Regions from separate parts of the Roseibium sp. LAB1 genome, predicted to be linked through region 4. Evidence: predicted binding sites of a transcription regulator. Region 4 holds the regulator's gene; each other region holds the start of a gene.

Region 1 (7,615 bases), on a different contig from region 4:
ACCGGCTTCCAGCGAGCGCTTGTAGTCGTCGAACAGCTCCGGTTCAGCAGTATGGAAGACCGTTCCGGGTGACTTGTCTTCCAGCGCCAGGGCAATGCCGCTGGACAATCCGCCACCGCCGGTACAGGCGAGCACGTCGTCCAGATGCAGGCCCAGCGCAGCCGCCTGGGCCGCCATCTCCAGTCCGACTGTGCCCTGCCCTGCGATCACACCGACATCGTTGTAGGGGTGGACAAACGTCGCTCCTGACTTGGAACACAGGTCTCCTGCAATCGCGTCACGGTCTTCGGTCTCACGATCGTAAGTGATGACGGTCGCCCCGTAGCCGCGTGTGCGCTCCAGCTTGATCCTTGGAGCGTCGGACGGCATGACGATGGTTGCGGGCATACCGAGCAGCTGCGCGCTTGCAGCAACGCCCTGCGCGTGGTTTCCGGACGAACAGGCCACAACGCCTCTAGGTCGGTCTGCCAGCGGGATGAGGCTGAGGCGATTGAAAGCCCCACGGAACTTGAACGACCCGCTGCGTTGCAGGTTTTCCGGCTTGATGACAACAGTGGCACCGGTCAGCTCGTCGAGAAGCGGATGCCGCAGTAACGGCGTCAGCAGCGCCTCGCCGCGGATCCGCTCCGCAGCCGCTTCGATATCCTCAATCGTAACGGTCCTTCCGTCCGACTTCGGGCTGGCTTCAACAATTGGCTGCGATTGCATATTCGTCATCGGAACTCGCTCTAAACGTCAAACAACTGCTCGGGGGCCTGCCGCAGAAGCGCACAAGGCAATGCCTCGGCCCCTTTCAGGGCCGGGTCTCAATGCAAGTGTTTTCACAGGAAAGCGGGCAGTTCCAGCGGGAACTTGTCTTGGTGTCAATTTCGTGCCCCGCCCTGCGCAGCGCCTCGAAACACCCGGACAGCGGCCTTATTCGGCGGCTTTTCCTTGCGTCGTCCGGCTGTTGTGAATGTCCTGTGCCTCGATGCAATTGTCCAGGAACTGACGCGCACTGGCCGCCCATGTGTAGTTCATGGCGATCGCCCGGCAATGGTCTCGCGGAATATCAAGCGCGGCTTCCGCCGCTTCCCGCAGGTCCTCGGACAAAACACCCGCGCCCGTATCGCTGATGACGTCGAGCGGCCCCATCACCGGGAAGGCGGCAACCGGCACCCCGCAGGCCAGGGCCTCCAGCATCACGTTGCCGAAGGTGTCTGTGAGAGACGGGAACACGAACACATCCGCGTCCGAATAGTGCCGTGCAAGGTCCTCGCCCACCTTCGAACCGGTAAAATGCACGCCCGGATACTCCCGGCGCAGGCTGTCGAGTTGGGGGCCGCCACCAACAACAACCTTCGATCCCGGCAGATCCAGATCCAGGAACGCTTTGATGTTCTTCTCGACTGCGACCCGGCCGACGTACATGAACACCGGCCGCGGCAGATCGGCAGGCAGAACGGACCCCTGATAGGGCTTGAACTGCTGTTCATCTACCCCGCGCGACCAGCGCATGAGATTGGTAAAACCGCGGCCGCGCAGATCCTTTTCCAGCGACCGGGTCGCGACCATGCAGCCGCAGCCGGAATTGTGGAATCGGCGCAGCCAGCTGTAGGACCAGGACAGTGGAACCGGCAACCGGGCGGACACATATTCGGGAAACCGGGTGTGGTAGCTCGTGGTGAAGGGGCGGCCGGCTTTCCTGGCAACGCTTGCCGACAGAAGGCCGAGCGGACCTTCCGTGGCAATGTGCAGATGCTCGCAACCGTAGTCCTCGATCTTCCGGCGAACGATGCCGCGGTGGGTCAGTGACAGGCGAATTTCCGGGTACGTCGGACATGGCAGCGTCGTGAACTCTTGCGGGGTCAGGAATTCCACCCGTACGCCGATCTTTTCAAGTTCCTCAGCCGTGCGTTCCAGCGAGCGAACCACGCCGTTTATCTGGGGATGCCAGGCATCCGTCACAATCAGAATGGAACTCATGCGGCGACCGGCGCTTCCTTGGCTTTCTCCGGCACAGCCTCCTGCTGGGTACGGTCCACCCATCGGATCACCTCAAATGTTCCATCATGGTGCTCGGCAACCGCGGTGCAGCTTTCCACCCAGTCGCCCGTGTTGATGTAGTGAATGCCATCCAGATCACGATCCGCGGCGTGGTGAATATGCCCGCAAATGACGCCATCGACACCCTGCCGGCGTGCCTCGTCAGACAAAGCCTCTTCGAAACGGCCGATAAAACTGACCGCATTCTTGACCTTGAGTTTGGCCCAGGCGGACAGCGACCAGTAGGTCAGCCCAAGGCGGCGGCGCACCATGTTGACCCAGGTGTTGACTCCGAGCGCGGTCACATAGGCCTTGTCGCCAAAGAAGGCCAGCCACTTGGCGTGGCGGATCACCACATCGAACTGATCGCCGTGAATGACCAGATAGCGTTTGCCGTTGGCGGCCTCGTGAACGATGCTGTCGGTCACTTCGACACCGCCGAAATGGGTACCAAGGAAACTGCGCAGAAACTCGTCGTGATTTCCCGGAATATAGATGATACGCGCGCCCTTGCGGCCCTTGCGCAGGATCTTCTGCACAACGTCGTTGTGCAGTTGCGGCCAGTACCAGGATCGCCGCAGCCGCCAGCCGTCGGCAATGTCGCCAACCAGGTATAGGGTCTCGGCTTCATTGTCTTTCAGAAAATCAAGCAGCATCTCCGCCTGGCAACCGCGTGTGCCAAGATGGACGTCGGAAATAAACAAGGCCCGGTAATGCCGCGATGCCTCAGCGGTAGACATAGCACTTCTCCAAATTCCCATTGGAGCGCTATAGACGCGATTCAAGTATCACTATTATGACAAATGACGAGACTTCCTCGAGGCCGATTGTTTTCCAGCTTAATGATTAACACCGGCACGGATCGGGTATTGGCCTCCCTCACTTCATTCCGTTGCTTCACGAACATCTTGCCGGATGCTGACCCGCTCCATATGTCCCTGACGGCATTTGACAGCATCGGGTTTTGCCAGCCACAAAGCATGTCCAACCTGCATCAAGGAGAACGTTCATGGACCTCGGCCTCAAAGGCAAAAAGGCAATCATCTGTGCGTCAAGCCGCGGCCTCGGCAAGGGCTGCGCCGAAGCACTGGCGGAAGCAGGCTGCGACATCGTCCTGAACGGACGTAACGAAAAGGTTCTGGAAGAAACCCGCACCTTGCTGCAGAACCGCTTCGGCGTGAGCGTTGCCGCCATCGCAGCGGATGTCTCCACCCGGGACGGACAAGAAGCGCTTCTGGCGGCCTGCCCGGACCCGGACATCCTGGTCAACAACAACGGTGGCCCACCCCGGCGCGACTATTCCGAGCTGGACCGTGCGGCGCTGATGGAAGGTGTGGTGCAGAATTTCGTCACCCCCATCGAGCTGATCCAGGCGGTTGTTCCCGGCATGAAGGGGCGCGGTTTCGGCCGCATCGTCAACATCACTTCGCTTTCGGTAAAGATGCCAATCGAAGGTCTCGATCTGTCCAGCGGTGCTCGGGCGGGGCTCACGGCATTCCTGGCCGGCGTCTGTCGCCAGCTTGCCCCCCACGGCGTGACGGTCAACAACCTGTTGCCCGGCAAGATGGACACCGACCGTCTGAAAGGCGGCTTCGAGCGCGCCGCGCAGCAGTCAGGCAAAAGCATCGAGGATGTCCGGGCGGCACAGGCAGCGGAAATCCCGGCAAGACGTTTCGGTTCAGCCGAGGAATTCGGCCAGACCTGCGCCTTCCTGTGCTCCCGGCACGCCGGCTACATTACCGGCCAGAACATCCTGATGGACGGCGGTCTTTATCCGGCGGCGTTCTAAGCCCTTGTCAGAAACGAAGGCCGGAGCAATTGCCCCGGCCTTTCTTGAACTGCTGACCAGTCGGATCAGAACTTGTAGCGCAACGCGGCGGAGATGATGTTGACACTGCTGTCGACATCCCCCGAATAGGTACCGAATGCCGCGTTGTAGTCCTGGTGATTGGAATCGATGTTAATATCGGTCGATTCCGGAATGATGTGCGTATAGCCGAGATCAAACGCCAGGTGCTCGTTGAAGGTGTAGCTGGCACCAGCCGACAGCCACCAGCGGTTATTGTCCGGCAGGCGCGTGGAGCGGATCTTTTCGTCGATCGGCGAAATCTCGTAGCCGACACCACCGCGGAAGGTCAGCTTGTCGTTGAAGTCGTATTCGCCGCCCAGCGAGAAGAACCAGCCGTCATCATAGTTGAAGTGCAGGACTGTGGCCGCGGTACCGGTTGCATCGTTGATGGCGCGCGGCGACTTCAGCCGGCTCCAGTTGGTCCATTCAACCGTTCCCAGAACGCGGATCTTGTCGGTCACCTTTTGTTTTGCGGACAGGTTGATCATGTCCGGCGTGATGACGCCAAGGCCAATCGCCGTCGTGACACCACCGGCGAACAGATCGCCATCAAGATCGTGACCGACACCGGAGCGGTACCCGAGACCGATTTCCGTACCTTCGAACGGCCGCACCGTCAGACCCGCAGTCACACCAAAGCCGATATCGTCACCGGAAATCTGGTTCGAACGTGGAAACCCTGCTCCGGATGTGGCGTCGGCGGACTTCAGCGAGACATCCAGATATTGCGCCTGAACACCGATCGCGATCGCGAACATGTCGTTGATCTGGAGCGCGACGGTCGGATTGACGTTCAACGAGAACACGGAAGACGAACGCGAATAGAACTGAGCTGCCCAATTCTGCTCCGGTTTCGTCGACAGGCCGAAGGGCGCGTTGATACCAACACCGAAGATCAGCTTGTCGTTCAGCCGGTAGGCTGCATAGGAAGCGGGAATGAACGCGTCGGATGCGATATCACCACTGCCGATGGATGACGTGCCGAGGAACCCGCCAGACAGCGTGCCGTTGATGTCCGAGCTAGGGAAGAGCCCTGTATTGTGTGCTTCGATGGTCAGGCCCTGCTGGGCGCCGATAAGCGACGCCGGGTTCCAGTACATCGAAGAGATCGAACCACCGGACGTCCCATACCCGGCAAAAGACATACCCTGAAAGTACGAGCTCTGTTCTCTAAGCGCAAAACCGCCTGCAAAGGCCGAGTTTGCAACCACTGATAGAGCTGCAGCTGTAGTAGCAAGTAGAACTGATTTCTTGTTTGCCCACGGCATTAAGTTTCCTCCCATCCCTTAGCCACCGGATGTTTCATGACAACCTGACACAGGGTTTTAGGAGAACGCCGTCCGTTTCAACTGAATAATTACGCCAGTTCTGCCGTCATTTCTTCATGCTGCAATGCGAAATGCGCGGCATTTTTCGTAAGGAATGCTGCGTAGACGATCAAAACACTTCAAAAAGGACAGGTTCCAAGTCTCTTCGTCACCGGACCGACACACTTTCAAACATTTGCCTAAAAAATAAGCACTTAAAATGTCAGCTTCCCATAACGTAATTTAACCCTGAATCGTTGCGGCTTTGCCACAGGTTTCGCCACGGAATGTGGATCGCTTGTAGGACAAGTCCTTTGAAATTCCTTGGTAAAAACGCCAATCACCTTTCCTAACGGAATGTCGATCCGCGCACTACGGCACTTCAAGCTGGAGGCTTGCGCTGACACTTTGTCAGGAAGTTTTACTGCGCCTGATGCGTTTGTTTCACGCGTGATTCCGGAATGACAGGCTGACCGGTTGCAAGCTGCGAACCGGCAGGTTGCACCGGTTCGCGCGCAAAGATCATCTCGGGATCCATTAGCAGTCCTGTCGGCGGCCTGGAGTGGCCGGTCTAACCGTCCCGGGCTTCCAGGAAACGGCGCATGGCAACGTCGCTCCAGGGGGCCAGACGGGCTCTGGCAGCCATATGGCTTTCGTAGATCCTCTGACTGAGCGCATCCTTGCTCGCAAATTCCGCCAGCACGACTGCCGCGGTCTCCCGCAGCGCATCCAGCACATCATCGGGATAAGAGCGAACGGTGACGCCGTCTTCTTCCTGCAGGAGCTTCAGGGCGCCGGCATTTTCCCATTCGCTTTCGGCAAGCGACCGGCCGTTTTCGGCTTTGCAGGCTTCCAGAATGATCGCGCGAAGATCTTCCGGCAGGCCTTCCAGCGCCACCTTGTTGAACAGCGCTTCGCCGGTGCCATTGGGCTCATGGAAGCCGGGCGTGTAATAGGATTTGGCAGCTTTCTGGAATCCCATTGCCCGGTCCGACCATGGCCCCAGGAATTCCGTCGCATCCAGCACGCCGCTATCCAGTGCCTGGAACAATTCGCCGGGTGGCAGACTGACAGGGGTTGCCCCGAGCCGGTGCATCACTTCACCGCCCAGGCCCGGCATGCGGATCTTCAGCCCCTTGAGGTCGTCCAGCGTGTTGATCTCGCGCTTGAACCAGCCGCCCATCTGGACACCGGTGTTCCCGGCCATTACGGGTCGCAGCCCGAAGGGGGCATAAAGCTCGTCCCAAAGCGCCTGGCCGCCGCCCTGCTCTATCCAGGTGATGTGCTCATGCGGCAGAAGGCCGAAGGGTATCGCCGTGAAATAGACCGAAGCCGGGATCTTGCCCTGCCAGAAAAAAGAGGCCGTATGCGCCATCTGCGCCGTGCCTGCGGAAACCGCCTCGAACACGCCCAGAGCCGGCACCAGTTCACCAGCGGCATAAAGCCGGACGCGCAGCCGTCCACCGGACATCAGTTCGATCCGGTCTGCAATCCGCTGCGCCGTGACCCCAGGCCCCGGCAGGTTTTTCGGCCAGGAGGTGACCATCTTCCATTCCAGCGTCGCCTGCTCCTGCGCCACCGCAGGGGCAGCCAATGCGCTTGCCCCGGCAGCGGCGGATGCCCCCAGAAGCCCTCTGCGGCTGATCTGTCCGGTTTTGGTCATTGGCTGATCGGTCATCTCACTTGCTCCAGAACGCGTGGAAATGATGAACAGGCCCGTGACCACTGCCAATGTGAAGCGTATCGGCAGCAGCTATCGCGGCCTGAATGTAGGATTTGGCGGACTTCACGGCCTCTTCCATGCCTTGCCCCTTGGCAAGACCCGAGGCAATTGCCGACGACAGGGTACAGCCGGTGCCATGGGTGTTGTCTGTCTTGATCCGGTCGGACCGCAGCCAGACTGCATTGCCTTCGCGGTCCAGCAGGAGATCCGCGCTTTTCGCCCCTGCCCCGTGTCCGCCCTTGAGCAGAACCGCGTTGGCGCCAAGACCGAGCAGACGCTCTGCCTGTGCGTGCATCTGGGCTTCATCCGCCGCAACCTCGCCCTGCAGCATGCGGGCTGCTTCATGAAGGTTCGGTGTAACGATATCCGCCAGAGGCAGCAGCAGGGCGATCAACGTGTCCACCGCACTGTCCGCCAGCAAGGGGTCACCGGAAGCGGCCACCATCACAGGGTCAAGCACGACCGGGCCCGTCTCAAGTACCTTTAGTCCCTCCGCCACCACCTCGATCGTATCAACGCGTGACAGCATGCCGATCTTGGTTGCCGTAACTGCAAGATCGGAGAAGACCGCCGTCATCTGGGCCCGCACGAAGTCCGGTGGAACGTCATGAATGGCGCTGACACCAAGCGTGTTCTGCGCCGTTAGCGCCGCAATGACGCTGGCACCGAAGACGCCGTTGGCGGAAAAGGTCTTGAGATCTGCCTGAATGC
Region 2 (7,615 bases), on a different contig from region 4:
TCGAGAACCTTATCGTAAAAGGTCATTACGATGCGGCTCACCGAGCCGAAGCCGCCGTACTTTTCAAACAATGTCGCAGACATGCCGCAGGACTCGATTTTCAGAATGAGATCAAGAACAAGAGAGTAATCGACTATTCTGCCAATGGAAAGATATTGTGTTTTCAATTCCTCTGCGTCATCTATTCGGACTTTCTCGGGAAGAGACTGGCGCATTTTTGTGGGCAATTCCTTGCCGAATGGCGCGTGCCTGCTTCACCCGCTGGCCCAGTGTTCTTGATGCGGATCAGAGTGTCGCCGTGTTCAGAACCAGGCGCGTGTAAGGGGCAGCGTTCGTGCGGCAACACGATGTCACAGCCCCTTCCGAGATTTCCCGACCCTTGAACCTGTTTATTTGGACAGATCCTGCGCAAGCATGAGAGCGTTGCCGTCCGGATCGTAGAAGGTTGCGGTGCTGACCATGCCTTCGATGGTTTCTGTTGCCCCGTCGAATTTGACCCCCGCTTTTTCCAGTGCGCTGCGGGCAACCGCGATATCGGCCACACCGAACACGGGAACCGTGTTTCCCGGCGCTGGTTCAGACTGTTCGCCCAGGCCCAGGGTCACGCCTTCGGTTCGGGTTGCCATCTCGCTCCAGCCAGCTTCGTCCATATGGAAGAGCAATTCGAAGCCGAGGTTTGCCGCATACCAGTCGGCACTTGCATGCCTGTCGCGAACAGAGAGGGCGAGGGTGATCGTGTTATCCAGTGAAACGACAGACATGAGACTTCCTTATGTAGCAAAAGTATAGTAGCTATAAAACATGGATATGCAGCTTCTTGTCAACCTCACGTCCAAGGCCTGGTCCCTGAAAATTCTGGCTCAGTTGCATGCAGGCCTTCCCGGGCGCCAAGCTCCGTTGATTGCGGCAACAGGGGCAAGCCGCAGTTCTTTTTCGGCAAGCCTTGACCATCTGTTCCTGCTTGGGCTTCTGGAGCGAAACCCCGGCCACGGCCATCCTCTGCGGCCGGAGTTTCGGCTGACGGAAACAGGCAAGGTGGCTGCTGGCATGGCGAGCCGGATCGAGGAGATCGTTCCCGATGAGGATGCTTTTGCTGTTTTGAGACGAAGCTGGACGGTGCCGATCCTTGCCGTGACCGGGAGCCCGAGCCGGTTTACGGCGATCAAGTCCGGCCTCGGACCGGTCACGGATCGGGCCTTGTCGAAGTCCCTTGGTGTTCTGGAAGATCAGGAGTGGTTGAGGCGGGATATCGACCTGTCACAGCGTACGCCTTTCCCGGTCTATCACGCTGTGAATGCGGGGCTGCAAATCAATCAGGCGATCTCCGCAGGCGTCCGCTGACCTGGATGTGAACCAAAGTTCTACCCTTCTGGTTGCATTTTCTGGTCTGGAGGTTGGGTTTTCCCCTCCGTCGTCCACTGCGCAAGTATCTGTTTGAAATCGTTAATTTCAAAATCAATGAATCTGGGCGTGTGATGAGGCCTCATGACTCTTCTGGTTCATTGCAGTTTCCAAGTGTAGCGCTACGCTTGAAGGGTCGCGACGAATCTTGCGAGGCAAGCATGTCCCGGTCAGACGAAGAGAAATGCGGTCGCCTGATGCGCACCGCCTGCACGAATGTCATCGGCTTCTGGCAGCTTTTGCAGGAACCGGACGTTCACAGGATCGATCATGTCAAACGCCTGCAGTATCGGGCCTATATGATCGGCTCCGCCCTCTATCTGGCAGATCTGGTGGTCAGGCACGAACAGGCCCTGATCCATCTTCGCCCGCCGAACGGAGAGCCCGAACTGAGCGAAGAAGCACGACAGTTCCGCGCCATGGTTCACGCCTTTGACGGTGATCATCAGGAGACGCTCGATGCCCGGGCCCTGGTCTTCAGTCAGGCTGTCCAGAGCGCTTTCGCCGACTAGATACGGACACGCTCAAAGACCGAGCGCGGTGACCATCCTGTCAACCGCATCCTCCACCGTGCCGGTGTTTTCAATGCGGATCAGGTTGGCGACGTTTTCCGGCTCCAGGTCGGCGCGGCGCAGCCGCTCCTCGATCTCCCGCCTGGTTTCGCGGCCGCGTGCGGCAAGGCGTTCGGCCAGAATTTCGACCGGTGCGGTGATCAGCAGGACACTTGCATTCCGGTATTTGTCTTCTGCCTGCTTCAACACCTTGCGCGAGCCATTGGCGATCACTGTCTGGCCCGCTTCGATTGCCCGGTCGTAGGTTGCCGGAATGACATAGCCGAGCCCATGGGCTTCCCAGCACAGCGCGACCTTTCCGGCGGCCCTCAGGCTTTCGAACTCCATGCGGGAGAGCGTATCGTGATCCTCGGCGTCGACATCGGCCTGACGTGTAATTGCGCGCCGCGCGAAGTTGACGTCGTTCCGTCCCGACAGGCGCGCTCTCAGCGCGGCCATCAGCGTGTCCTTGCCGGCCCCGCTCGGGCCGACCACAAGAACCATGTGGCCCGGCCCGAGTTTTTCTGTCATGTCGGAAGCAGCCTCAGGCAACCCGCTTGCCCTCGCGCCAGACACCACGCACGATCGGAATGTCGCCAACCATCTTCACCTGAATGAGATCGGCTCTCAGGCCGGGTTCCAGAATGCCGCGATCGTCCAGACCGATGGCCTTTGCAGGCGTTGCCGTGACCATGGCAACTGCCTGTGGCAAGGCAATCGCCTCGACCTCCGCAGCCAGCTGGAACGCGGCCTGCAGCAACGAAATCGGCACATAATCCGAGGAGAGCACATCCAGAACACCTGCTTCAGCGAGCTCCTTTGCCGAGATGTTGCCGGAATGGGATCCGCCGCGCACGACGTTCGGAGCTCCCATCAGAACGGCCATGCCGGCCTCGTGCGACGCCCTGGCAGCTTCCAGTGTGGTCGGAAACTCGGCAATTTTCGTCTCAAGTGAAATCGCCTCGTCCACGTGGGCGGTGGTGGCGTCGTCATGGCTGGCGATGGCGATACCGCGCGACCGGGCGATGGCCGACAGTTGCTTGCGGTTTTCCGGCGCCAGGCTGCTGGCGCGCGCCTGGCGCTTGCGGATGAAATCGTCCATCTGGGCGTCGGTGAAGCCCTTCTTGCCCTGATAGTAGATCTTGTAGGCATCCATCGACACGAACTGGCGCTGTCCGGGTGTGTGGTCCATCAACGAGATCAGCCGTATGCTGTCGTCGTCCTCGAACACCTTGAAGGCGCTGAGCACGTCCGGTGCGGAGACTTCGCAGCGCAAATGGATGAAGTGGTCGGCGCGCAGGCGGTTTTCCCGCTGGCCGGTTTCAATGGCATCCGCAAGCGCGCGCATGTCCGAATAGCCGAGGTCGGCGTCTTCATCCATGCCGACGCGCAGCGCATCGAACACCGTGGTGATGCCAGAGCAGGCGATTTGGGCGTCGTGGGCCTGCACGGCGGAGACCGGGCTCCAGCGCACCTTCGGACGTGGTGCGTAGTGGGTTTCCAGATGGTCGGTGTGCAGCTCGATCAGGCCCGGCAGCAGGAAGTCGCCTTCGCAATCATGGCCGTCGACATCGGTCGGCGATCCGATGCCGGAAATCAGGCCGGCATCATCGACCGTCAGGGACCCGTCGAACACTTCGCCTGCGAGAACCAGAGTGGCATTCTTGAAGACTTTGGGATGCTTGCTCATGCAGTTTCCTCTTGGGAGAGACGCTCGGCCTGGCTGAGGGCGTCGGCAGGGGTGGTGCTGCCGCTCAGTTCAAAAACGGTGTGGACCTTGAACGGCGCGCCCCGCTCAGCTTCGGTGTAAAGCGCAACGTGTTTGCAGAGGCGCTTCTTGCCGGTGACATCCGAAAAGTGCTCGTGGGCGGCATTTGCCAGCCGTTCCATGTCGGTATCGTCTTCCAGCTTGTTGGAGAGGGTCAGGTGGAAGCGGAACTCGTCGAAAATATAGGGATAGCCCCACCTGACGAGATAGGTGTCGTGTTTTTCCGACAGACCGCTCTTGCGGCGCCGTTCCAGGTCTGTCTCGGACAGCGGGGCGCGGAATGGCTCGAACCGGCGCACGCACAAGCTGGCAAACGCGCGCAATGCCGGCTCCTCGGCTTGCGGGGTCAACGCCAGAAAGCGGCCAAGCCGGTTTACGCCGAACCCTTGGACTTCATAAGGTGCGATTTCCCCCGCAAAGCTCCGGCAGGCGTCCAGAAGTCCCGCCTCGGTCTGGTTGGCAGCAAGCGAGAACGGTGCCTTCAAGGTGCCGTGAAATCCATAGCGGCGCGGATCGGTCGTCAGTTCCTGAAACCGGGCCGGTGTCACGCCGGGCAGCTGCGGCTGCGGCAGGGGCGTGCCGGTGAAGGGGTCACGTCCGAGCCAGGAATTTCCGAGCTGCATCAGGCGGTCGTCGGCATCGGCGGCGAAATAGAGAGCGTAGCGCATGAATGGAATCGCGATTTTGAAATGTGGTTCGGCCGGGATGTGGCAGGGCCACATCCTTCAATTTTCTGAGGGAGTGACCTAAAGGCGGGCGGTGACTTTTCTGTGACAGTTTGCGCCCGCCTGCAAGCCTTTCCTCGTTTCGCGTGTCAGGCGGCCGCCTCCGCGCTGAACCCGGTCACGTCGATGATGCGGTCGGCGATCTCCTCCCGAACGTCCTGATCATGCAGGATGCCGACCATGGCGACGCCCTGTGTCTTCTTCTCTTCCACCAGGCGGACAACCACGGCCCGGTTGGCCGCATCGAGAGAGGCGGTTGGCTCATCCAGCAGCAGGATCGGATAGTGGGCAATGAAGCCCCGGGCGATGTTGACGCGCTGCTGCTCGCCACCGGAGAAGGTGGCCGGCGGCAGGGTCCACAGGCGCTCCGGCACATTCAGTCGCGACAGCAGGGAGCGTGCCTTGTCGACACCTTCTTCCTCGCTGGTGCCCTGGGCGATCAACGGTTCGGCGACCACATCTTCTGCCGATACACGCGGAATGGTGCGCAGGAACTGGCTGACGTAGCCGATCGTGTCTTCGCGCAGGCGCAGAACCTTGCGTGGCTCGGCCCCGGCAATGTTCACGATTTCATCGCCGACGGTCACCAGGATCTGGCCCTCGTCACAGCGGTAGTTACCGTAGATCATCTTGAGGATCGAGCTTTTGCCGGCACCGGAAGGGCCGCCAAGCACGACACATTCCCCGGAATTGACCGAGAATTCGACCTTCTCGACCACGGGAATGACGGTTCCGCCCTGCAGGTGCATGGTGAAGGACTTGCCGACATTGTTGAGATAGAGGCGTACGGGCATTTCGGTCCTCATACCTGGAGAATGGAAGAAACGAGCAGCTGGGTGTAGGGCTCGCGCGGGTCGTCGAGCACCTGGTCCGTCAGGCCGCTTTCGATGACATTGCCATGGCGCATCACCATGATCCGGTGCGACAACAGCCGGGCAACCGCAAGATCGTGGGTGACGATCACCACAGACAGACCGAGGTCGGCCACCAGACGGCGCAGCAGGTCCAGAAGGCGGGCCTGCACGGAGACATCCAGGCCGCCGGTCGGCTCGTCCATGAAAACCAGCCGCGGTCTTGTGACGAGGTTGCGGGCGATCTGCAGGCGCTGACGCATGCCACCGGAGAAGGAACGCGGGTCGTCGTCGATGCGGTCACTGTCGATTTCCACCCGTCCCAGCCAGTCGTCGGCGGTGGAGCGGATGTTGCCGTAGTGGCGTTCGCCAACCGCCATCAGCCGTTCGCCAACGTTGGCACCGGCGGAGACGTTCATGCGCAGGCCATCGGCGGCGTTCTGGTGCACGAAGCCCCAGTCGGTGCGCATCAGGAGGCGGCGTTCGGCCTCGGTCAGCTGGTAGAGATTGCGCATCGTGCCGTCGCGCATGCGGTATTCGATGGCGCCGGCCGTCGGCGCGAGCCGTGTCGACAGGCAGTTGAGCAGTGTGGTCTTGCCGGAGCCGCTTTCGCCGACAATGGCCAGCACTTCGCCGGGCCACAGATCGAAGGAGACATCGGCGCAGCCGATGCGGTCTCCATAGTAGCGGGTGACGTTGTGAACCTGCAGCAGCGGGTCCGTGGATGGAAAGGCGTTCATCGGACGGTCTCCTCTGCCTGGGTGGCACCGAACTGGTGTGCCGCAGGATCGGCCGCCATCGGGCCCAGATGGCCGTCCGCGCGCCGTTCCTCGCAATAGTCGCTGTCGGAGCAGACGAACATGCGTCCGCCCTTGTCATCCAGGATGACCTCGTCAAGGTAGACATTCTCCGCGCCGCACAGGCCGCAGGGCTTGTCGAATTTCTGCACCTCGAACGGGTAATCCTCGAAGTCGAGGCTCTTCACCTTGGTGTAGGGTGGAATGGCGTAGATGCGTTTCTCACGCCCGGCGCCGTAAAGCTGCAGCGCGGCCATCTGGTCGATCTTCGGATTGTCGAATTTCGGCGTCGGCGAAGGATCCATCACGTAGCGGTCGTTGACCTTCACCGGGTAGGCGTAGGTGGTGGCGATGTGGCCGTTCTTGGCGATGTCCTCGTAAAGCTTCACGTGCATGAGGCCGTAATCCTCGAGCGCATGCATCTTCCGGGTTTCGGTCTCACGCGGCTCCAGGAAACGCAGGGGTTCGGGGATCGGCACCTGAAAGACCAGGATCTGATCCTCACGCAGGGTCTTTTCCGGAATCCGGTGGCGGGTCTGGATGACGCTGGCCTCAGAAGTCTCGTAGGTGGTGCGTACACCGGCGGTCTTCTCGAAGAAACCGCGCAGGGACACAGCGTTGGTGGTGTCGTCGGAGCCCTGGTCGATCATCTTCAGGCAATCGTCCTTGCCCAGAATTGCTGCCGTCACCTGCACCCCGCCGGTGCCCCAGCCATAGGGCATCGGCATCTCGCGGGAGGCGAAAGGCACCTGGTAACCCGGAATGGCGATGCCCTTCAGGATGGCCCGGCGGATCATGCGCTTGGTCTGCTCGTCCAGATAGGCGAAGTTGTATTCGCCCTGTTCAAAAATCTGAGCCGTGTCGTTCATTCTGCGGCCTCCTGGGCAGTACTGCCCTCTTCTTCTTCCTGGCGGCGTTTTTCGAACCATTCGCCGCGCATGCGGCGCACGAGGTCCAGTTCAGCCTGGAAATCGACGTAATGCGGCAACTTCAGGTGCTCGACGAAGCCGGTCGCCTGGATGTTGTCGGAATGGGACAGGACAAATTCGACGTCCTGGGCCGGGGCGGATGGTTCCTCACCCAGTTCCTGCCAGCGCATGGACCGGTCGACCATGGCCATGGACATGGCCTTTCTCTCCACCTGACCGAAGACGAGACCGTAGCCGCGGGTGAAGGTTGGGGCCGTCTTGGTGGAGCCCTTGAACTGGTTGACCATCTGGCACTCGGTCACCTTGATGGTGCCAAGCGTGACGGCAAAGCCGAGCTCCTCGGCAAAGAACTCCACCTCCACTTCGCCATAGCGGATCTCGCCGGCAAAGGGGTGCGTGCGGCCGTAGCCGCGTTGTGTGGAATAGGCCAGGGCCAGCAGGAAACCTTCGTCGCCGCGGGCAAGGTTCTGCAGGCGCAGGTCCCGGTCTGCGGGGAAGGACAGAGGTTCGCGGGTCAGGTCGCCGACGGGGGCGTCCTCGTCGGTCACCGGGTCCGGCTCCATCAGACCTTCGTCGCCAAGCAGATCGGTGAC
Region 3 (7,615 bases), on a different contig from region 4:
CCTTCGGGTCATCGACGCGGCGCATGCCCTTGCCGCCGCCGCCTGCGCGCGCCTTGATCAAGACCGGATAGCCGATCCGGTCAGCCTCCTCTTTCAGGAAGTCCGCGTCCTGGTTCTCGCCGTGAAACCCTGGCACCACCGGTACGCCGGCTTTTTCCATAAGAGCCTTGGCGGCGTCCTTCAGGCCCATGGCGCGGATGGACGAGGCGCTCGGCCCGATGAAGGCGATGCCCGCCTTGTCCAGTGCGTCGACGAAGTCTGGATTTTCCGAAAGGAAACCGTAGCCCGGATGCACCGCCTCGGCGCCGCTCAACTTGCAGGCCTCGATGATCCTGTCTGCCTTCAGGTAGCTTTCCGACACTGGCGCGGGGCCGATGCGGAAGGCCTCGTCAGCCATGGCAACATGCTTTGCCCTGGCGTCCGCATCGGAATAAACCGCCACGGTCTTGATGCCGAGTTTCTTGGCGGTAGCCATGACCCGGCAGGCAATCTCGCCGCGGTTGGCAATGAGGATCTTCTTGAACATTTCTCAGCTCTCCTCCCAGGGAGTGACGGGTGCGCCGGGGGTGTCGGCAATTCGGTCCGGAGCAAGATCCGGCATATGTTGTATCGGCAGTACGCTGAACACCGTGACGGAGTTCCGGCTGCCGTCAGCCAGAAGAGCGCTCCGGCCGGTTGCCAGCACAGACACCTTGAGGCCGCCGACGGAAAGCGTATCGCCCTTGTCGATGCTGCCTTCGTCGAGCGCGACCAGGATGGCGGTCAGTGGCTGCGTGAGTTGAACTTCGGGGTGCTGCTCACGGAACGCTGCTTCGATATCGGGTCCGCATTCCACCATTGACCGGACTTCACCCTGCATGGGATTTCCTCCCGAGTGCTTCCTGAAGTTGGGCGTGGCTGGCCGCATCGAAGGCGACCAGCGTGACGATGTCGATGTCCGGCAAGTCGTCCAGAACACGTGTAACTGTTTCCACCGCAATCAATGCGGCCTGGTCGGCCGGATAGCCGTAAATGCCGGTGGAGATCGCCGGAAAGGCGACGGTCCTGCAGCCGTTTTCAGCCGCAAGACGCAGGCTGGTTTCATAACAGGACGCCAGCAGGTCTGGTTCGCCGGATGTGCCGCCTTTCCAGACGGGGCCGACCGTGTGAATGACGTGGCGAGCGGGCAGCTTGTAGCCCCTGGTGATCTTTGCATCGCCGGTGTCGCAGCCTCCGAGCGTTTTGCATTCGGCCAGAAGGTCCGGCCCGGCGGCGCGGTGGATCGCACCATCGACACCGCCACCACCGAGCAATGACGAATTGGCCGCGTTGACAATGGCGTCCACGGCAAGGTGGGTGATGTCACCGGTGTGGGTCTTGATCCTGCTCATGGCTTGAGCTCCGGTTGCAGGTCCTCAACAACCTCGAAGCGTTCGCAGACGAGGTCCATTTCCGGGTCAAAGCCGCCATTGCGTTCAAAGAAGACCTGATGATCCCGTCGCCAGCCGGCAAGGTCGTCATTTTCCCCTTCCGCCAGGGCAAAGTCTTCCGTGACATCGCAGAAACGCACGACGGAAACCTCAAGCGTCTCGATCACCAGGGCGGGTGTGTCGTCCCAGTTGAGCGCGATGTCCCTGCGTCCGTGAACAGGAAGGATCTCGCCGCCTTCCTCATAACTCTGCAAGGCGCCACATGTGGCGGTTTTTTTGCCCGCGCGGACGAGGGCGATAAGCTCGGCGCACAGGTCCTCATTGTCGCCGAACTTGAAGGTTTCGGCGCCGGGATATCTTGCTTTCAGCTCGTCGATGGACATCGGATCACATCCTGAAGAGACCGAAGCGTGTGTCTTCGATCGGTGTGTTCAATGCTGCCGACAGGGACAGTCCCAGAATGTCCCGGGTCTTGCGCGGGTCGACTATGCCATCGTCCCAGAGCCGGGCCGTGGCGTAAAGCGGGTGGCCCTGCTGTTCGAACTGGTCGACGATCGGTTGCTTGAACGCCTTTTCCTCGTCTGCCGACCAGCTGCCGCCCTTGCGCTCGATGCCGTCACGGCGAACGGTAGCAAGCACACCGGCGGCCTGTTCGCCGCCCATGACGGAGATGCGGGAATTGGGCCAGGTCCACAGGAAGCGGGGCGAATAGGCGCGGCCGCACATGCCGTAGTTGCCGGCGCCGAAGGAGCCGCCGACCAGCATGGTGATCTTCGGAACGGAGGTGGTGGCAACTGCGGTCACCAGCTTGGCGCCGTCCTTGGCAATGCCGCCGCTTTCGTATTTGCGGCCGACCATGAAGCCGGTGATGTTCTGCAGGAACACCAGTGGCACCTTGCGCTGGGAGCAGAGCTCGACGAAGTGGGCCCCTTTCACCGCGCTTTCGGAAAACAGAACGCCGTTGTTGGCGATAATGCCGACCGGCATGCCATGGATATGGGCGAAGCCGCAGACCAGTGTGGTGCCGTAGCGGGCCTTGAATTCATCGAAGCGCGATCCGTCGACGGTGCGGGCGATCACTTCGCGGATGTCGTAGGGCGTTTTCAGATCGGCCGGAACGACACCGAGGATTTCGTCCGGATCGTAGAGCGGGTCTTCCGGGGTCTGCAGCGCGACGGATGGGGTCTTGGTGCGGTTGAGGCTGGCGATGGCGCGGCGGGCGAGCGCCAGTGCGTGGGCATCGTCGCGGGCAAGATGATCGGCAACGCCGGACAGGCGCGTGTGAACATCGCCGCCGCCGAGATCTTCCGCAGATACTTCCTCGCCGGTGGCAGCCTTCACCAGCGGCGGGCCAGCCAGGAAGATTGTGCCCTGGTTCTTGACGATGATGGTCTCGTCCGACATGGCCGGCACATAAGCGCCGCCCGCGGTGCAGGAGCCCATGACGACCGCGATCTGGGCGATACCTTTTGCCGACATGTTGGCCTGGTTGAAGAAGATGCGGCCAAAGTGGTCGCGGTCCGGGAAGACCTCGTCCTGGTTGGGCAGGTTGGCGCCGCCGCTGTCGACCAGATAGATACAGGGCAGATTGTTTTCCGAGGCAATTTCCTGGGCGCGCAGGTGTTTCTTGACCGACATCGGATAATAGGTGCCACCTTTGACGGTGGCGTCATTGGCGAGGATCATCACCTCGCGGCCTTCAACCCGGCCGATGCCCGCGATCATGCCGGCGGCGGGAGCCGCGCCCTCATACATCTCGTGGGCGGCCAGCATGCCGACTTCCAGGAAGGGTGAGCCCGGATCGAGCAGGCGGGAGACGCGTTCGCGCGGCAGGATCTTGCCGCGGGACACATGACGCTGTCGGGCGGTCTCGCCACCACCGTCCAGGGCTGTCTGGGCTGCTGCCTTGACGGTGTCCATGGCCGCCTCATGGGCGGCACGGTTGGCTGCAAACTGTTCGCTTCTCGGCGATAGGCTCGATTTCAGGATGCTCATGTCACCCGGTCTCCCTTGGAACAACCCTTTGGGCGGTTGATCTCGTTCTCGTGTTGGCTCCCCAAGCGTCCGGTTTCACGCCAGAGGGGCCGGAATGTCTCGGTTCTCCGGCGCGACGGCCTTGCGCGCCAGGTCAAGGTAAAGCTCTTCGATGTCCTGCCTGGAAAGGCGTCCGCCTTCGCGGTACCAGCTTGGTATGGCGGTCAGCATCGCGATGATCGCGCGGGTCGTGACCCTTGGTTCGTGCACGCTGTAGCGGCCCTGCGCAGAGCCTTTTTCCAGAATATCCGTCAGGATGCCTTCGTAGCGGCGGCGCTCCGTCTCGACGGTGTCGAAATTGTCAGGCTCGAGATTGCGCAGCTCCATGTAGGAAATGAAAACCTCGTCCGTCCGTTCCAGGTGATAGCGGATGTGAAAGCGCACGAAACGCTCCAGCGGGTCCATATCGACAGGGAAGGGGGCTTCGTCCCAGGCGGCCAGAAGCTCGCCCATATGGGCCAGCATCAGGTCCTTCAGGATATCCTGCTTGGTCGGGAAGTGATTGTAGAGCGCACCTGGCTGGACACCGACATCGGCGGCGATTTCGCGCATGGAGACAGCTGCATAACCATTGGCGGCAAAACGTTTAAGGGCGGCCTTGCGCACACGTGCGGCAGTCTCCTGGCCCTTGGCTCCCGTTCTGGAGCGGCTTTGCGGTCTTGCGGCTGCACTTGCCATCTCGTTCCTCCCTGCCAGGAAAAATAAATGAACGTTCGTTCATTTGCAAGGGTGATTTGTGTGTGAAAGCGTTGTTGATAGAAAGAATGAGAGGGGAACCGGTGCGACTGTCAAAAAACTTTCATGGATAACCTGTTCACAGTCCATGGGCATTCTGCGTCCGATTGAATGCGCAGCCGATCTTGGGCGTGTCGCCGGGATGTATTTCAAAGGAACCGATTGATGACCGAAGAGAGTGCAAAAACCTGGGTTGAAGCGGAATGGGCCGACAGCCTGGACGAAGAGCTGGAAATGGAGATCGACGATTTTCTCATCGCCAGGGATCTCGCCTTCATCTCGGAGAAGAAGCACAAGTCTTCCATCGACCGGAACACCTATTTCCATGAGCTGCTGCGCCTTCAGGCCGAGCTGGTCAAGCTGCAGGACTGGGTGCAGCACACCGGCGAGAAAATCGTGATCATCTTCGAGGGCCGTGACGCGGCCGGCAAGGGCGGTGTCATCAAGCGCATCACCCAGCGGCTCAATCCGCGTGTCGCGCGTGTTGTTGCGCTGCCGGCGCCGACGGACCGTGAAAAGACCCAGTGGTACTTTCAGCGCTACGTGCCGCATCTGCCCGCGGCGGGCGAAATGGTGCTGTTCGACCGCTCCTGGTACAACCGGTCCGGCGTCGAGCGGGTGATGGGGTTTGCCGATGACAACCAGGTCGAGCAGTTCTTCAACGACGTTTCGGAATTCGAGCGCATGATCGTGCGGTCCGGCGTACGGCTGATCAAATACTGGTTTTCGATTACCGACGAGGAGCAGCAGCTGCGCTTCCTGATGCGCATCCACGATCCGCTGAAGCAGTGGAAGCTATCGCCGATGGATCTGGAATCCCGGGTGCGCTGGGAAGACTATACCAAGGCCAAGGAAGAAACGTTCGAGCGAACCAACATTCCCGAAGCCCCGTGGTTCATCGTGGAAGGCAACGACAAGAAACAGGCCCGCCTCAACTGCATCAGCCATCTACTGTCGATGATCCCTTACGAAGAAGTGCCGCACGATCCGATCGAGTTGCCCGAACGCGTCTATAACTCCGACTATGAGCGCAAGGTGCTGCCGGAGCATCTCTACGTGCCGGAGAAATTCTGACGCGGGTCGCCGCTTCCTGCACGGCGCGGTGACGGGCTTCGTTTAGATCTTTCCGGATACCACCGATGTCCCCCCGGGCGAGCAACGCGAGACCCGTGGCCCACTCGTTTGCAGAGCGTTGAGGCTGGAGCGGGTGTCGACCGGAAATTCGCGTGTTTCAGCAAGCAGTTTCGCGATTGGTCCCCGGATCTGTGCTCCGCTTGTCCGGGGTGACGCAGAAATGAGGCAGGGTCTGTTTCCTGAATGCTGCGCTGACAACGAGAGCAGACCTTTCTTCTGCCTTTCTGCCCTTGCGGAGTTAAATCGTTTTATGTCATCTGGCGTGCGTACCTCAAAATCATGGGAAGGATGCCGGCATGACGGAAAAGACTATCAAGTGGGGGATCGTTTCGACCGCGAAAATCGGTCTCGAGAAGGTCATTCCGGGCATTCAGCAATCCACGACGGGTATTGCCTATGCAATCGCCTCGCGCGATCTCGGCCGGGCGCAGGAAGCCGCCAAGGAGCTTGGCATCGAAAAGGCCTACGGATCCTATGAGGATCTGCTTGCGGATCCGGAAATCGATGCGATCTACAATCCGCTGCCCAACCACATGCACGTGCCCGTGACGATCCAGGCGGTGAATGCCGGCAAACATGTGCTGTGCGAGAAGCCGGTTGCGCTTAACGCCGAGGAGGCATCGCAGCTTCTGGACCTGCCGAAAGACAAGCTGGTGGCCGAAAACTTCATGGTGCGGGCGCATCCGCAATGGATCAAGGCGCGCGAAATCGTGCGTTCAGGCGACCTGGGGGAACTCAAGGCCATCCACACCTTCTTCAGCTATTACAACGACGATCCGGGCAACATCCGCAACAAGGCCGATATCGGCGGCGGCGCGCTGCTCGACATCGGCTGCTACACCATGCTGGCTGGTCGGTACTTCTTCGATGCCGAACCGCAGCGGGTGGTGTCGCTGATCGACCGGGATCCGGAGTTCGGCACGGACCGGATGACCAGTGCCCTGCTCGACTTCGGCAACAACCGGCATCTCAACTTCACCGTCTCGACACAGCTCACGCCCTATCAGCGCATTCATCTGGTCGGCACGAAGAAGAGGCTGGAAATTGTCATTCCGTTCAATGCACCCCAGGGCGAGGCAGTGCAAATCCGGCTTGACGACGGCTCACTGCTCGGTGATGCCTCGATGCAGTCGGATATCATCGCGCCCTGCGACCAGTATGGCGAACTGGTGGATGTGTTCGGCCGGGCGATTTCCGGTGAAGCGCCGCTGCCCTATGGCGCGCAAGACGCGGTTCAGAACATGAAGATCCTCGACGCGATCTTCGCATCGGCGGACAAAGGCGGCTGGGTCAGCATCGGCTGATCCTTTTGTACGTTCCGCTTTCCGACCAACGCAGTCCCGGCCTTGAGCCGGGACTGCGTTTTTTGAAGACCTCCGACGCAAGGCCGGGGGAAGTTTAGTAGCGCCGCGTAAGTCGCCGTGCGCTTAAACCTCCACAAAGCCGAAACCGTTGCCGTGCGGTTCCAGACATCCGAAGCGGTCCGTAGACAGATGAGTTGCGGCGAAAGGGATCCTGTCCGCCGCAAGGCGGTTGAACAATGCCTTGCGTGTTTCCACCGCAAGATCAGGATCACTGTCGAGAGCGTAGTGGACCTGCGGATTGGCAAATTGCAGTGCATCGGACACCACCACGTCGGCCAGCAGGATCATTTCCCTGGAGCCGGCTGCAAGATGGACCGCCTGATGTCCCGGTGTGTGGCCTGGTGCGAAAACCAGACTGATGCCGTTGCCAAGATCGGCATCGCCGCGATGTAGGCGCAATTGATCGCCGATTGGTTTTGCCAGCTTCTGTATGAGACCGACCAGCGGGCGTCGTTCCTCCGGAACAGCGGCCAGCAGGGCCTCGTCGGTCCAGAAGTCCCACTCCGTCGCCTGAACATGGATGTCCGCATTCGGAAAGAGGCTGCTGCCGCTTGCCGACAGTCCGCCGATGTGGTCGGCATGCATGTGGGTGATGATGATATCGGTCACCGCTGCGCGGTCTTCTTCTTTTTCCGGGGTCTGCCACGTCAGGGCACCGCTAGCCGGAAACCTGTCCTTCAGAAAATCACCCGAACCGGTGTCGACCAGAATCTTGCGGGTTCCCGTTTCGATCAGCCAGGTATTGGCGCCGAAGCGTGTGCCTGGGCTGACAGCCTCCTGTTCCGCTGGCGACGTATTGGAAAAATAGGCGGCGGGAATATCGAGATAGCCGTCTGACAGGGCCGTAACCGTGAGGTCGCCAAGTGCAAGACGGGAAGCGGATCTTTCGAGAGTGCCGAGCATCAGGGTCTCCGTGTCTGTTTACCGGACGGACTCTAG
Region 4 (7,615 bases):
TCCGAGTATGCAACGCCGCACGTGCGGGCCATCGCCAAGCCTCTGCTTGAGATCCTGGCCGGTATTCCGACCATCGTTTACGGTCTCTTCGCGCTGCTGACGGTCGGTCCACTCCTGATGAACCTGTTCGGTTCCGGCGGTGCGCTCGGCGTCAGCTGGATGTCGGGCGCTTCCTCGGTGTTCACCGCAGGCGCGGTCATGGGCATCATGCTGATCCCATTCGTCAGCTCCCTCTCCGACGACATCATCAACGCCGTGCCCCAGGCCATGCGCGACGGCTCCCTCGGCCTTGGCGCCACCCATTCCGAAACGGTGAAGCAGGTCATCCTGCCGGCGGCCCTGCCGGGTATCGTCGGTGCCATCCTGCTGGCGGCTTCTCGCGCCATCGGTGAAACCATGATCGTGGTCCTGGGGGCCGGGGCCGCTGCCCGCCTCAGCATGAACCCTCTCGAAGCGATGACCACCGTGACCGCGAAGATCGTCAGCCAGCTCACCGGCGACAACGACTTTGCCTCCCCGGAAGCGCTGGTCGCCTTCGCGCTCGGCATGACCCTGTTTGTCGTGACCCTGGGGCTCAACATCTTCGCGCTCTTCATCGTGCGCAAATATCGGGAGCAGTACGACTAATGACCGACACGACCCTTACGCCTCCGTCGGACAAGACCAGTGCTCCGGCCCCGAACAAGATCACCTCACTTCTCGAACTCGATCCGCTGACCAGGAAGCGCAATGCCGCGGAAGCCCGTTTCAAGCTCTATGGCATCATCGCCATCGGCATTGGCCTGTTCTTCCTCGTCGCGCTTCTGTGGGCAATCCTTTCCAACGGTCTTGGCGCCTTCAGCCAGACCTTTCTGAAGGTGGATGTCCCACTCAATCAGCAGCAGATTACCGAAGCGGAAAAATCGGTGGTCAAGACCTCCAAATACCGCGCCATCATCGACGACGCCTTTGCCAGGGAACTCGCCGGTGCCAACATCACCACGGACATGTCGGCGAAAGACCTGCAGAAGCTGTTCTCGTCAGGCGCCGCCGCGACGGTTCGTGACTACGTTCTCGCCAATCCGGACAAGATCGGTTCGACCGTCACCTTCGAGCTGATTGCCTCCTCCCGTGTCGACGGTTACCTGAAGGGCCGCGTCAAGCGGGAAGATCTTGCCGAAGACAAGAACCTGGATGCAGCACATCTGGATCTGGCAGACCAGATGCAGTCTGCCGGCATTCTGGAGAAGCGCTTCAACTGGGCCTTCATCACCGGCACCGATGCTTCTGATAGCCGTCCGGAGCAGGCCGGCATCGGGGCGTCCATGATCGGGTCACTGTTCATGATGCTGGTGGTGCTGTTCCTGTCACTGCCGATCGGCGTCGCCGCTTCCATCTATCTGGAAGAATTCGCTCCGCAGAACAAATTCACTGATCTCATCGAGGTGAACATTTCCAACCTCGCCGCGGTCCCATCCATCGTGTTCGGTATTCTTGGCCTGGCGGTGTTCATCCAGTTCATGCATCTGCCGCAGTCCGCACCGCTCGTCGGTGGTCTGGTGCTGACGCTGATGACACTGCCGACGATCATCATCTCCACGCGCGCCTCGCTGAAGGCGGTTCCGCCGAGCATCCGCGATGCGGCCCTCGGGATCGGCGCCTCCAAGATGCAGTCGATTTTCCACCACGTGCTGCCGCTGGCCATGCCGGGCATTCTGACCGGAACGATCATCGGTCTGGCGCAGGCCCTCGGGGAAACAGCTCCGCTGCTGCTGATCGGGATGGTCGGCTTCATCGCCTCGAACTTCCCCGATGGCGTGGCTGCCGGTTTCTTTTCTCCGAACTCGGCCATGCCGGCCCAGATCTACGAATGGGCGAAACGCGCCGATCCGGCATTCTATGAGCGCGCATGGGGCGGGATCATCGTGCTGCTGGTCTTCCTCATGACCATGAACATTATCGCGATCATCCTGCGCCGCAGGTTTGAGCGCCGCTGGTAAGGATTGCTCCGATGAACGAGATGCCGAATTTTGAACAGGCGAAAACCATGACCGAAAGCAAAATTTCCGCGAACAAGGTGCAGGTCTATTATGGCGATACCCACGCCATCAAGGACGTGGACATTGAAATCCAGCCGCGCTCCGTAACGGCCTTCATCGGCCCGTCCGGATGTGGCAAGTCGACCTTCCTGCGCACGCTCAATCGCATGAACGACACCATCGACATCTGCCGTGTCGAAGGCTCGATCAAGATCGATGGCGAGAATATCTACGATCCCAAGGTCGATCCGGTGCAGCTGCGCGCAAAGGTCGGCATGGTGTTCCAGAAGCCGAACCCGTTTCCGAAGTCGATCTACGACAACATCGCCTACGGTCCGCGGATCCACGGCCTGTCCCGCAGCAAGGCCGAGCTGGATGAAATCGTAGCGTCCAGCCTGCAGAAGGCCGGCCTTTGGGAAGAAGTGAAAAACCGTCTGGACGAGCCGGGCACCGGCATGTCGGGCGGACAGCAGCAGCGTCTTTGCATCGCCCGTGCGATTGCCGTGAGCCCGGAAGTGATCCTGATGGACGAACCGTGCTCGGCGCTTGACCCCATCGCGACGGCGAAGGTGGAAGAGCTGATCGACGAACTGCGTGAAAACTTCACCATCGTGATCGTGACCCACTCGATGCAGCAGGCTGCCCGTGTGTCTCAGCGTACCGCGTTCTTCCACCTTGGTGTTCTGGTGGAGGAAGGTCTGACGGAGGACATCTTTACCAACCCGAAGGACAAGCGTACGCAGGACTACATTACGGGCCGCTTTGGCTAAGCATTTTTTAGGTTTCTGAAGGGGACACAGGATGTCTGAACATACAGTCACGGCTTACGATGACGAACTGACGGCCATGGCCGGCAAGGTCGCAGAAATGGGCGGTATTGCCGAGAAAGCTTTCGCCGATGCGGTCTCTGCGCTGGTGTCGCAGGATCTGGAGCTTGCCAAGGCGACGATCAAGGGCGACGTCCGTCTGGACAGTCTTTACAACGAACTTGAAGTGAAGCTGATCGAGCTGATCGTCCGCCGCCAGCCGATGGGGCAGGACCTGCGCGAAATCACCGCTGCCACGCGCATTGCCAACGACCTGGAACGTGTCGGCGATCTTGCCAAGAACGTGGCAAAGCGGGTGATCGCCATCGACAGCGACCTGCAGAACAAGAAGCTCGCGATCGGTGTCGAACACATGACCGAGCTGGCATTGTCCCAGCTCAAGCAGGTCCTGGATGCCTACGCCCGCAAGGATGCGGAAGCCGCGCGCAGGGTTCAGGAAGCCGATGCCGAGGTCGATGCGATCTATACGTCCATCTTCCGCGAACTCCTGACCTACATGATGGAAGATCCGCGCGTCATCACCCAGTGCGTCCACCTGCTGTTCTGCGCCAAGAACATCGAGCGCATCGGCGACCACGCGACCAACATCGCCGAGAACGTCTATTACATGGTCACTGGCGAACGTCTGCCGGAAGACCGGGCAAAGGTAGACGAAACAGGCGCGGTCTGACCGCTCACGTTCGACGGATTTGCAAAAAAGTCTAAACGGCCGGCGCTCGGGCGCCGGTTGCGGTAATTGGAGCGAGATGTATGCCGAAGGTGCTCATCGTTGAAGACGAAGAACCGCTCAGCCTTCTTTTGAGATACAATTTGGAAGCGGAAGGGTACTCGGTCGAGTCCTGTGTCCGGGGTGACGAGGCGGAAATCCGCCTGCGGGAAAGCCTGCCGGATCTGTTGTTGCTCGACTGGATGCTGCCGGGCCTGTCCGGAATTGAACTGTGTCGCCGTCTCAGGGCGCGCGAGGATACCGAACGCCTGCCGGTCATCATGCTGACGGCGCGCGGCGAGGAAGCGGAGCGTATCCGTGGCCTGTCGACCGGTGCCGATGATTATGTGGTCAAGCCTTTCTCGGTGCCCGAACTGATGGCCCGTGTGCGCGCCATCCTGCGGCGGGCGAGCCCGGAAGTGGTGTCCACCATGCTGCGATCCGGGGATATCGAACTGGATCGCGAAACCCACCGGGTTCGCCGCAGCGCCAAGGAAATCCACCTGGGGCCGACCGAATTCCGCCTTCTGGAGTTCCTGATGACGTCGCCCGGCCGTGTCTTTTCCCGCGAGCAACTGCTCGATGGGGTCTGGGGCCATGACGTCTATGTGGACGAACGCACTGTCGACGTGCACGTCGGCCGGTTGCGCAAGGCTTTGAACAAGGGCAAGGCGAAGGACCCGATCCGTACCGTTCGCGGCGCCGGTTATGCTTTCAACGACCAGTTCACTTCAGCAACCGCCTGAGCACCTAATGCGGAATAAGCAATAAGGAGCCCGCTTTCGAGCGGGCTTTTTGCGCTTCAGGATGTTTGCCTTTTGGCGAGCCGACGGTGCGTTAGAGAATTGACCAAGAGCCTTGTCATCTCAGGATGAGATCCGGCATTGATGCCGCTGGAAGGGCTGTGCAACCCTCCGTGTGAAAGCCTAAACAAAAAAACCCGCCAGAACGGCGGGCTTTTCATGAGCTGGGTTTGCCTGGAGGCTATCAGCCTGCCTGGGCCATCGTCTTGCGATCGCGTCGACGGTCGGCGACCGGCTGATAGGCAATCTTGCAGTGATGGACACAATAGGGGACGCCGGCGTCGGACTGGCGGCCGCAGAAATAGAAGTCGTCGGTTGCCGGATCGCCAATCGGCCATTTGCAGGTCCGCTCGGTCAGCGTCAGGATTGTGGCCCGTTGCGAGATCGGCACCAGTTCGGCAATCGGTTCCACGCGCGGCTTGGCTTCCACCACAGGCGCCGGCGAAATGTCGGCTTTCAGGGCCGTTGCGCCAATTGACTGAGGATGAGACGTGACAGGTTTCTTCGGCGCGGCACCCGTCGCAGGCGCGGCCGAGCGCGGCCGGCGAGGCTTCGCGCTTGACGAAGTGGACTTGGCACGGCCGGACAAACCAAGACGGTGCACCTTGCCGATCACGGCGTTACGGGTGACGCCACCCAGTTCGCCTGCAATCTGGCTCGCGCTCAAGCCGTCGCCCCAAAGCTTTTTGAGAAGCTCAACCCGTTCGTTTGTCCAACTCATCGCCGCACCCTTTAGTTCGACCGACCTGCGGCCATTAACCCCGTGTTAAGCATGCACATGCACGCCTAATGCTGGCAGATCTAGTGCCTCTTGTTGATTTGCCTCACGAGATCTCGTGTCTGATTGCTGAGAGGTTACAATAACGTTAATTTGTCAGGCAACCGCCGGACCCAAACCAGTTGGGGATGAAACGACTTTTCCCCAATTATGGCGAGGTCATTGAGAATTTTACGAAATCTGCCTTCCGTGACATCTGAAATGTGTTGTGCGGCATTTCCATTGACAGCGCATGGTACCGGCAGTGTATAAGAAAGCCGCTACGTGCCGCCTCATCGGGGCGGCACGTTGCGTTTTGGCCCTTCGGCATCTTTTCAAGGTGACGGCCCGGCGTCGAGGCGACGCTGGGACAGCAAGGGCGTTTAAGGGAGACAAACGAGGTTATGTCCGCGACTGCACTATTCGGAAATTACGCAAGATCGAACCTGTCTTTCGATCATGGGGAAGGTGTCTGGCTGGTAACGACTGACGGCCGACGATTCCTCGATTGCGGTTCCGGCATCGCGGTCAACGCACTCGGTCATGCCCATCCGCATCTGGTCAAGGCATTGCAGGATCAGGCCGCCAAGCTATGGCATACGTCCAACCTGCACCAGATCCCCGATGGCGAGCGGCTGGCGCAGCGCCTGTGCGCGGCTACCTTCGCCGACAAGGTGCTGTTCGTGAATTCCGGCGCCGAGGCGATGGAAGCCGCGATCAAATGCGCGCGCCGCTATCATTATGACAATGGCAATCCCGAACGGTTCCACATCGTTACCTTCGAAGGCGCCTTCCATGGCCGGACCATCGCGACCATCGCGGCTGGCGGCCAGGCAAAATATCTTGAGGGTTTCGGTCCGAAGGCTCCCGGTTTCGACCAGGTGCCGGCTGGTGATCTGGACGCGTTGAAAGACGCCGTCGGCCCTCATACGGCGGCCATCGCCATCGAACCCGTTCAGGGCGAGGGCGGTATTCGTGAGATCCCGGCCGACTTCCTGCGCGCGCTGCGCAAGATCTGCGACGACAACGGCATTCTGCTGATCTTCGACGAGATCCAGACCGGCGTCGGACGGACCGGCAAGCTGTTCGCTCACCAGTGGGCGGGCGTTGAGCCGGACCTGATGGCGATTGCCAAGGGGATCGGCGGCGGTTTCCCGATGGGCGCATGCCTTGCAACCGAGGAAACGGCGGCAGCCCTTTCTCCCGGAACGCATGGCACCACTTTTGGCGGCAATCCGCTGGCAATGGCGGTTGGCAATGCGGTGCTGGACGTGGTGCTGGAAGACGGTTTCCTGGAAAGCGTGCGGCAGAAGGGGCTGAGTTTCAAGCAGAAGCTGGCCGGGCTCGTGGACAGCCATCCGGACGTGCTGGCGGAAGTGCGCGGCAATGGCCTGATGCTCGGTCTGAAATGCGTGGTGCCGGTAGCCGATTACGTTCTTGCGGCCCGTGAAGCGGGTCTCTTGGCAGTGCCTGCCGGCGATAACGTGGTGCGCATCATGCCGCCACTGACCATGAGCGAAGATGAAATTTCCACTGCCGTCGAGCGCCTGGATCAGGCAGCTGTTGCGGTGGAAGCTAAATTGGCGGAAGGAGCGGCCTGATGACCGCAAACGGAACCTACCGGAACTTTCTGGATCTGACGGACTTCGAAGGCGACGAACTGCGCGCCATCCTGGACACCAGCCGGAAGATCAAGTCGAGCCGAAATGGTGTGCACCGGGGCCAGGGCCCGCTGGCTGGCAAGGTGCTGGCCATGATCTTCGAACAGCCGTCGACCCGCACGCGCATTTCCTTCGATGTCGGCATGCGCGAGCTTGGCGGCGAGACCCTGATGCTGACCGGTGCTGAAATGCAGCTCGGCCGCGGCGAAACCATTGCCGATACGGCACGGGTTCTGTCCCGTTTCGTCGACGCGATCATGATCCGTATTCTCGATCACAACGAACTGCGCGAACTTGCGGAAAATGCCACGGTGCCGGTGATCAACGGTCTGACCAAAGTCTCGCATCCTTGCCAGATCATGGCTGACCTGTTGACCTTCGAAGAGCATCGCGGCTCGATCAAGGGCAAGAGCGTCGCCTGGACAGGCGACAGCAACAACGTGCTTGCCTCCTGGATCCATGCCGCACCACGCCTCGACTTCGAACTGCGCATCGCGACGCCGAGTGAACTGGCGCCGCCGATGGACCTGATCGAGACCGCTCGCGCCAAGGGTGGTTCCATTCAGGTCACGACGGACCCATATGAGGCGGTCAAGGGGACCGACTGTGTCGTTACCGACTGTTGGGTGTCCATGGGCGATGACGACGCGGAATCGCGTCACAATCTCCTCAGTGCCTATCAGGTGAACAAGCGCCTGATGGCTGAGGCAAACCAGGACGCCCTGTTCATGCATTGCCTGCCGGCCCACCGGGGTGAGGAAGTCACTTCGGACGTCATGGACGGTCCCAACTCCGTTGTGTTTGACGAAGCCGAAAACCGGCTCCATGCCCAGAAGGGCATTC

Evidence for each region. The regulator PhoB, encoded in region 4, activates phosphate uptake and scavenging genes when phosphate is short. The targets are predictions, from matches to a motif close to TGTCATNNANCTGTCAT.
Region 1: ACYQ54_RS04320 (UDP-2,3-diacylglucosamine diphosphatase) is a predicted target of PhoB. The motif match lies at 2,811-2,827, and genes of this name have one in related genera.
Region 2: ACYQ54_RS19680 (DUF1045 domain-containing protein) is a predicted target of PhoB. The motif match lies at 4,480-4,496, and genes of this name have one in related genera.
Region 3: ppk2 (polyphosphate kinase 2) is a predicted target of PhoB. The motif match lies at 4,230-4,246, and genes of this name have one in related genera.

What each region holds. Positions count from the first base shown of each region.
Region 1 is NZ_BAAGIB010000001.1:909,037-916,651, forward strand. Features, by position in the region: gene ACYQ54_RS04310 (threonine ammonia-lyase) at 1-717, opposite strand, end outside; gene ACYQ54_RS04315 (glycosyltransferase family 4 protein) at 916-1,965, opposite strand; gene ACYQ54_RS04320 (UDP-2,3-diacylglucosamine diphosphatase) at 1,962-2,786, opposite strand; gene ACYQ54_RS04325 (SDR family oxidoreductase) at 3,035-3,814, shown strand; gene ACYQ54_RS04330 (OmpP1/FadL family transporter) at 3,880-5,157, opposite strand; gene ACYQ54_RS04335 (TRAP transporter substrate-binding protein) at 5,753-6,859, opposite strand; gene thiD (bifunctional hydroxymethylpyrimidine kinase/phosphomethylpyrimidine kinase) at 6,861-7,615, opposite strand, start outside.
Region 2 is NZ_BAAGIB010000003.1:366,940-374,554, forward strand. Features, by position in the region: gene ACYQ54_RS19650 (group I truncated hemoglobin) at 1-83, opposite strand, end outside; gene ACYQ54_RS19655 (VOC family protein) at 390-761, opposite strand; gene ACYQ54_RS19660 (winged helix-turn-helix transcriptional regulator) at 808-1,341, shown strand; gene ACYQ54_RS19665 (hypothetical protein) at 1,563-1,913, shown strand; gene phnN (phosphonate metabolism protein/1,5-bisphosphokinase (PRPP-forming) PhnN) at 1,926-2,483, opposite strand; gene ACYQ54_RS19675 (alpha-D-ribose 1-methylphosphonate 5-triphosphate diphosphatase) at 2,497-3,642, opposite strand; gene ACYQ54_RS19680 (DUF1045 domain-containing protein) at 3,639-4,388, opposite strand; gene phnL (phosphonate C-P lyase system protein PhnL) at 4,535-5,239, opposite strand; gene phnK (phosphonate C-P lyase system protein PhnK) at 5,248-6,036, opposite strand; gene ACYQ54_RS19695 (alpha-D-ribose 1-methylphosphonate 5-phosphate C-P-lyase PhnJ) at 6,033-6,962, opposite strand; gene ACYQ54_RS19700 (carbon-phosphorus lyase complex subunit) at 6,959-7,615, opposite strand, start outside.
Region 3 is NZ_BAAGIB010000003.1:644,911-652,525, forward strand. Features, by position in the region: gene ACYQ54_RS21075 (ATP-binding protein) at 1-526, opposite strand, end outside; gene ACYQ54_RS21080 (hypothetical protein) at 530-859, opposite strand; gene ACYQ54_RS21085 (O-acetyl-ADP-ribose deacetylase) at 849-1,370, opposite strand; gene ACYQ54_RS21090 (ASCH domain-containing protein) at 1,367-1,792, opposite strand; gene ACYQ54_RS21095 (carboxyl transferase domain-containing protein) at 1,797-3,404, opposite strand; gene ACYQ54_RS21100 (TetR/AcrR family transcriptional regulator) at 3,480-4,121, opposite strand; gene ppk2 (polyphosphate kinase 2) at 4,344-5,252, shown strand; gene ACYQ54_RS21110 (Gfo/Idh/MocA family protein) at 5,609-6,616, shown strand; gene ACYQ54_RS21115 (MBL fold metallo-hydrolase) at 6,740-7,579, opposite strand.
Region 4 is NZ_BAAGIB010000002.1:813,746-821,360, reverse strand. Features, by position in the region: gene pstC (phosphate ABC transporter permease subunit PstC) at 1-627, shown strand, start outside; gene pstA (phosphate ABC transporter permease PstA) at 627-1,979, shown strand; gene pstB (phosphate ABC transporter ATP-binding protein PstB) at 1,991-2,788, shown strand; gene phoU (phosphate signaling complex protein PhoU) at 2,820-3,515, shown strand; gene phoB (phosphate regulon transcriptional regulator PhoB) at 3,596-4,297, shown strand; gene ACYQ54_RS13675 (GcrA family cell cycle regulator) at 4,539-5,075, opposite strand; gene ACYQ54_RS13670 (acetylornithine transaminase) at 5,516-6,712, shown strand; gene argF (ornithine carbamoyltransferase) at 6,712-7,615, shown strand, end outside.